Linked DNA regions of Robertmurraya sp. FSL R5-0851. The protein of the gene in region 1 interacts with the protein of each later gene in a pairwise test. Links are inferred from orthologs where the notes say so. Each region holds a gene or a part of one and is shown on either strand. Other genes may lie near its edges.

Region 1 (3,246 bases):
TGAACCAGCTGTCTCCATGTACGGCGGGACTTTTAGCCGAGTTTCTACTTGGATGGAGCTTACTTCCTCTTTTGAGCAAACTTTGGCGAAAGAAGGATTATCGGTTATTGAAGTTCCGACAAAAAGAGATGAAAACCTACAAGAACATCGAAATTTGTGGGATTATGTTTCCCGGGAAATTAGTCGGAATTTGCGTGGCGAAAGCTGATGAAAATTGAGGTGCATGGGGTAGAATATCATGTCGAAGTATCAGGAGAGGGTTTTCCGATTGTTCTACTTCATGGATTTACCGGTGATATTTCTACATGGTCGGATTGTGAAGAGCTGTTAAAGAAAAACTCGAGAATCATCAAAGTTGATCTTGTCGGACATGGAAAATCGTCATCCCCAGATTCGATTGAACGGTATGAAATGAAGTCGGTGGTGGAGGATTTACGTTCTATTTTTCAAAATTTAAACATAGAGCAAGCAGATGTGGTTGGATACTCAATGGGAGGTCGAGTGGCGCTTGCATTTGCATTGATGAATCCGACCTTAGTACGTAACCTTGTTCTCGAAAGTGCTTCTCCAGGACTTGTAACGGAGGAAGATAGAAGGAGTAGAAGAGAACAGGATGAACAGTTAGCCAATAAAATTCAGAAAAATGGATTAGATTGGTTCGTCGAATATTGGAGCAATATTCCGTTATTCGAAAGTCAAAAAAAATTACCAGTACTCATTCGCCAACGAATAAAAGAGCAAAGAAAGCAAAACTCTATTAAGGGATTGGCAAATAGCTTGATTGGAATGGGAACGGGGTCACAACCAAGCTATTGGGAAAGACTAAATGAGTACCCCGGTAAAGTCTTATTGCTTACGGGTTCCATGGATCAGAAATTTGTCAACATTGCTGAAAAGATGACAAAATATCTAAAAAAAAGTCAGTGGGTAAATATTGATGGATGTGGACATGCAATACATGTGGAACAACCTGAAAAATTTGGTACAATAGTAAGTGGGTTTTTGTCGAATAAATCCGATTCTTAATTAAGGGAGGAAAACACATTGACAGCTGAGTGGGTATCTCAAAGAAATTACGAAGATATTCTGTATGAAACATATAACGGTATTGCTAAGATTACCATCAATCGTCCAGAAGTGCGAAATGCATTTCGTCCTAAGACGGTCATGGAATTAATTGATGCGTTTGCTTATGCACGTGACGACCGTAATGTAGGTGTAATCGTCTTAACAGGAGCTGGAGACCAAGCATTCTGTTCAGGAGGAGATCAAAAAGTACGTGGACATGGTGGATACGTTGGAGAAGACGAAATCCCTCGTTTAAATGTTCTTGATCTTCAACGCTTAATTCGTGTAATTCCTAAGCCTGTTGTTGCGATGGTAAAGGGATATGCAATTGGTGGAGGACATGTTTTACATATCGTATGTGATTTAACCATTGCGGCTGATAATGCGATCTTTGGACAAACGGGTCCTAAAGTGGGTAGCTTTGATGCTGGATATGGTTCAGGTTATTTAGCAAGAATCGTGGGACATAAAAAAGCACGAGAAATTTGGTATTTATGCCGTCAATACAATGCGCAAGAAGCACTTGATATGGGGCTAGTAAATACAGTTGTTCCTCTTGAGCAAGTGGAGGAAGAAACAATTAAATGGTGTGAGGAAATGCTAGAAAAGAGCCCAACTGCTCTTCGTTTCTTAAAAGCAGCATTTAATGCAGATACAGATGGACTAGCTGGAATTCAACAGTTTGCTGGAGATGCTACTCTCCTTTATTACACAACGGATGAAGCAAAGGAAGGGCGCGATGCGTTTAAAGAAAAACGCAAGCCAGACTTTGGTCAATTCCCACGTTTCCCTTGATAGGTTAGTAAAGAGCTTGGCCCAAAATGGCCAAGCTTTTTTGTATGAAACCTCTAACATTGAAAATGAAAGGTCAATTTGATAACTTAGTTAGGAAGAGGGTGAAAAAATTGTCAATAGAAGTCATGCCGAATTTTCTTAAAAAGAGAGCATTTTTGACACCTAGTCGAACGGCGTTGGTATTTGAAGATAAACGCTACACATTTCAACAGCTATATGCGGAATGTGTCGATGTAGCAGGTCGAATGCACACATATGGAATGAGACAGGATCAATACGTTGCACTGTTATTATCGAATCATTCCGAAAGTGTCGTTATATTGTTGTCATTACAGCTACTTGGTATAAAAGCAGTTTTGCTTAACACAAGACTAACTCGAGAAGAACTGAATTATCAGTTGAAGGACTCAAATTCAGCTTTTTTAATTACGGAAGCATTGTTCAAAGAAAAAGCGGAACAATTAGATGTACATATCGTCTACAAACATGAGTTGTTTCAAACATCATATATTGAGCCACCTCTTGTGAATGAAGTAGCTTTAGAAGAGGTTTGCTCTCTCATGTACACTTCTGGAACGACGGGTTCTCCTAAAGGGGTTATGCAAACGTATGGAAACCATTGGTGGAGTGCAATTGGCTCAAGCTTAAATCTTGGATTGCAAGATGGTGATGGGTGGTTATGTGCAGTTCCTCTTTTTCATATTAGTGGCTATTCCATTTTAATGAGAAGTATGATTTATGGAATGAAGATGGTGTTGCACGAGAGCTTTGACGTGGAAAAAACGTTGCAAGATATAACGTCTGAGAAAGTCACAACGATGTCTGTTGTAAGTACGATGCTTTCACGATTATTAGATCACTTGGATAGCCAGTTACCGAGTCATTTTCGTTGTATGCTTTTAGGAGGAGGCCCAGCTTCACTTTCATTATTAGAAAGATGTGTGGAGCTACAAGTTCCAGTTTATCAAACGTATGGAATGACAGAAACGGCCTCTCAATTTGTCACTTTATCTCCTGAATATAGCTTGAACAAATTAGGTTCAGCAGGAAAGGCACTTTTTCCATCACAATTAAAAATTGTTGCTGCTGATGGTTTGGAACAGCAACCGTTAGAGTCAGGAGAAATCTATGTAAAAGGTCCGAATGTCACGAAAGGGTATTTGAATAAAGAGAGTTCGCACCTAATAGATGGATGGTTTGCAACTGGGGACATAGGATATGTTGATGATGAAGGTTTCTTATACGTGCAGGATCGCCGTTCTGACTTGATTATCTCTGGTGGAGAAAATATTTATCCCGCGGAAATTGAAGGTGTTTTGCAAGGTCATGTGTCTATTCAAGAAGCGGGGGTTATCGGTATGGAAGATCAGGAATGGGGACAGG
Region 2 (3,339 bases), 670 kb from region 1 along the record:
CCCTCCACTAGCTTTCGAAAAGAAATTGCATCCTTCTTCTCCGGTTATACCAAGTATGTCTTTCACAAAATACTGAATTGAGTATCGTTCCTTCACTTTCTCGTCCACTGGAACATAGGGAGTAGTCATAAATTCTTTCGGTACAACCACATGATTTCTGTCAACAACACAAATATTATTAGGATGATAGAAATCATATTTCTTAATTTCTTCATTAGTAGTAATCATTTTCTTATTTGCACCGAGCATTTCAATGGTTCTCATCGTTAAACCCGTTTGTTTTGGATGTTGAATATCAACTACAGCTCTTGATTGTTTTAACTTAGATGTTAGTTGTTCACTCGGTAATCCAACAAAGGAAAATTCAGATATCTTACTACCCTTCACATCACTAGTAAACCATTTTCTTTGATAATACATTAACTTACTAGGTAGAAATAAATAATAAAACACCTTAAGATGATTTTTCTCGAATTGCTCCCTAACTTCTCTTAAAATGCGATAGCGATCACTATGGACTGTTCCAACGAAGAAGAGGTCATAGTATAATTCTGTCTTTTCTTTAGCAATTTGTGCATATTCAATATCAAAGAATAAAGGTCTAAAAGTTAAACCGAACTTCTCACAATCTTGTTTATCAAACGAGAAAACTTCATCAAAATACTCTAACTTTTCTAGGGTATTTACCTTATTAGCGACTGAATCCCAAAGCATCAGTACCATTCTTGCTTGTGGATTTAATTCTCTTACCTTCTTTAGGAAAAACTGGGGAGTCGCCTCTGCCTGACAGATAAAGATATAATCGTACTTTTTATTCGTTATCTTAGAAGTGATTTCTTCATAATACCTATTTACTTGTCCTGTGACAAAATTTCGGTTAATTCGTAATAGGGCTTTTGAAAATACAGTATTCGAGGGGCGTTCATCGAAAAAATCAACTTCTGCCCCCATAGACTCCATTGCCCTCATTATTTTTTTATGATAATTAAAAAACAAGGGACATAAAAATAAAATTTTTTTATTTTGCAATGAAGAGACCATTACTTATATAACCCTTTTTTCTTCATTTCTTCAATTGATTTCTGATAGTTGTCTTCAACGACTTCTTGCTGGTTTACCCAATCAACAAATTTGCTAATTCCTTCTTCGAAGCTAACCTTAGGTGTGAACCCAAGCTTCTCATGAATTTTAGTCAAGTCAGCGAAGTTATGACGAATATCACCTAAACGATAATTGCCACTAATAACAATATCCGTTTCAGACTGGTATTTTTCCTTAAGAAGAGTTGCCACTTCCAATACGTTTGTACAAACACCTGTCCCTACATTAAAGCTTTCATAATTTGCTTCTTCTTTTTCAATTCCTAGAATTGTTGCGTCAACGATATCATCAATAAATACAAAATCCCTTGATTCTTTTCCGTCCTCAAAGATATTAATATTGTTTCCATTTTTAATAATCGTTGAAAAGATGGACAGAATTCCTGTGTATGGATTCTTTAATGATTGTCCAGGACCATACACATTCTGATAGCGATAACCGACGACTGGAATATTTAACGACTTACCTACCACCATACACATATCTTCCTGCATTTGTTTCGTAATTCCGTAGATAGATGTTGGATGAATTTTCGTTTCCTCTGTAGTAGCCATAACCTCCACATCACGGTTACAGATTGGGCATTTTACTTCGAAATCCCCCTTACTCATATCTGCTTCTGTTCTCGCTACAGGGTATACCGTTCCGTGCTCTGTACAATGGTACATTCCCTCACCATAGATAGCCCTTGAAGCAGCAATCACTATTTTCTTCACTTGGTGCTCTTCATTCGTTAGAATGTCTAATAGATTCGATGTTCCCTTTACATTTACATCAATGTATTTATTGATTTCATACATGGATTGACCAGTACCCGTTTCAGCTGCTAAATGAACAACCACATCTTGACCTTTTAATGCCCTTTTCCAATCCTCACTGTTAACTACGTCACCTTGTATAAAATTCACTTTGTCTTTAATGTTTAAGAAGAGATCAGACTTTGTTCCATCTTCTCCATGAATTTGTGGAGATAGATTATCCAGAACCGTTACTTGGTAACCTTTATCTAATAGTTTTAAAGCTAAATTACTACCGATGAATCCTGCTCCACCAGTGATTAATATATTTTTTATCATAAAAGTTCCTACTTCCTTTAGTAAAGAATAGTTATCACAACTATGTACGATACACCTAAGTTTCGCACACTATTATACAAAATGTAATAAATAAGTTCAAACATCGTTTTGACTATGCCTAATAGCCTTGTTATCCCAAAGGCTCTTTCTCTCTATTCTTATTTTGAGCGAAAATGAGCACGAGTAAGAAAAAGACAATTCCTATTGGGTTATTAATAAATGGATTGATATTCGTTAAAAGAACCATTCCAACAAAAGCACCTATTAAGGAACGATCTACTGTCGTTATTTCATTTCCATTCTTGTAAGCAATATGATAATGGAATAACACAAGTAAGCAAAGGTATAGCCATATGGATAATCCTATCGCCCCTTGTTCAACCCAAATATCTAGGAAACTCATTTCAATTCCTTCTACTCGACCTGCAATGCTGGTTCCATATCCTTCACCAAAAATAAAGGTGATCGGACTCTCCAGTAATATCTCTTTTGAATCTAATAAAAAATCTATTCTTGCACCAACACTCGTATCCTTTACATCGCTTGGTTCTTCGTTTGTTTGATCCTTAAATCTTTCCAATGTTGTATATTGGTACAGATATGGAACAAGAACTGCTAGCAACACAAGCACAACGACTTTTGTCATGATTTGTCTGTTTTTTAAGATGGTCCTGCCCTTTTGTGACCATTCTTTAATTGAGTCCGTAAAGATCTTCATATCGAAAAATACAATCACAAATAGACCTACTAATAAAGCAATAGAAAAACCTCTTGTATCTGACCAAAAAATAGATATAGATCCTAAGATCACATTAAGAGTATTTAGCGTAGAGTATTTTTTTGACATTATATCATTTAAAGATAGCACTAAACCTATTAGTACATAGAAATGACTCTTATAAAACACACTATGACTCCGTCTAAATAGTAGATCATCATTCATAAAGCTTTTCCAAAAGGCCATATAAGACTCGAAATTCGAGCTAAAGATGGTCTTACCTAATAAAGCAATCACAATCGTGTATATAGCTACAGCAAGTGCTCCATATTTTAAAAGGCTGATAATTTTCCTCTTTGTAAATCTACTCTCCGAAATATAGTATGCTAGCGGAAAATATGCAGCAAAAAATGAAACTCTAAAAAAGTCCATAGCTATTACTGA

What was found. Proteins that work in one complex are often made in the same cells at the same time.
Region 2: the proteins of menB (region 1) and MKX65_RS21980 interact in binary tests that used the Escherichia coli proteins (3 or more experiments, as listed by UniProt). The link is inferred for Robertmurraya sp. FSL R5-0851 from one-to-one orthologs.

The regions. Positions count from the first base shown.
Region 1 is NZ_JBBOOE010000001.1:3,613,700-3,616,945, reverse strand. What follows is about bases 147-2,953. They hold menB (1,4-dihydroxy-2-naphthoyl-CoA synthase), read left to right. Parts: upstream 147-1,044; coding sequence 1,045-1,863; downstream 1,864-2,953. Other genes in these bases: MKX65_RS18570 (o-succinylbenzoate--CoA ligase), read left to right, coding at 1,974-2,953; menH (2-succinyl-6-hydroxy-2,4-cyclohexadiene-1-carboxylate synthase), read left to right, coding at 208-1,026; menD (2-succinyl-5-enolpyruvyl-6-hydroxy-3-cyclohexene-1-carboxylic-acid synthase), read left to right, coding at 147-208. In the rest of the region: more of menD, read left to right, coding at 1-146; more of MKX65_RS18570, read left to right, coding at 2,954-3,246. UniProt on the Escherichia coli protein: Converts o-succinylbenzoyl-CoA (OSB-CoA) to 1,4-dihydroxy-2-naphthoyl-CoA (DHNA-CoA).
Region 2 is NZ_JBBOOE010000001.1:4,287,406-4,290,744, forward strand. The notes cover bases 110-3,009. They hold MKX65_RS21980 (SDR family NAD(P)-dependent oxidoreductase), read right to left. Parts: upstream 2,178-3,009; coding sequence 1,041-2,177; downstream 110-1,040. Other genes in these bases: MKX65_RS21975 (lipopolysaccharide biosynthesis protein), read right to left, coding at 110-951; MKX65_RS21985 (O-antigen ligase family protein), read right to left, coding at 2,308-3,009. In the rest of the region: more of MKX65_RS21975, read right to left, coding at 1-109; more of MKX65_RS21985, read right to left, coding at 3,010-3,339. UniProt on the Escherichia coli protein: Catalyzes the interconversion between ADP-D-glycero-beta-D-manno-heptose and ADP-L-glycero-beta-D-manno-heptose via an epimerization at carbon 6 of the heptose.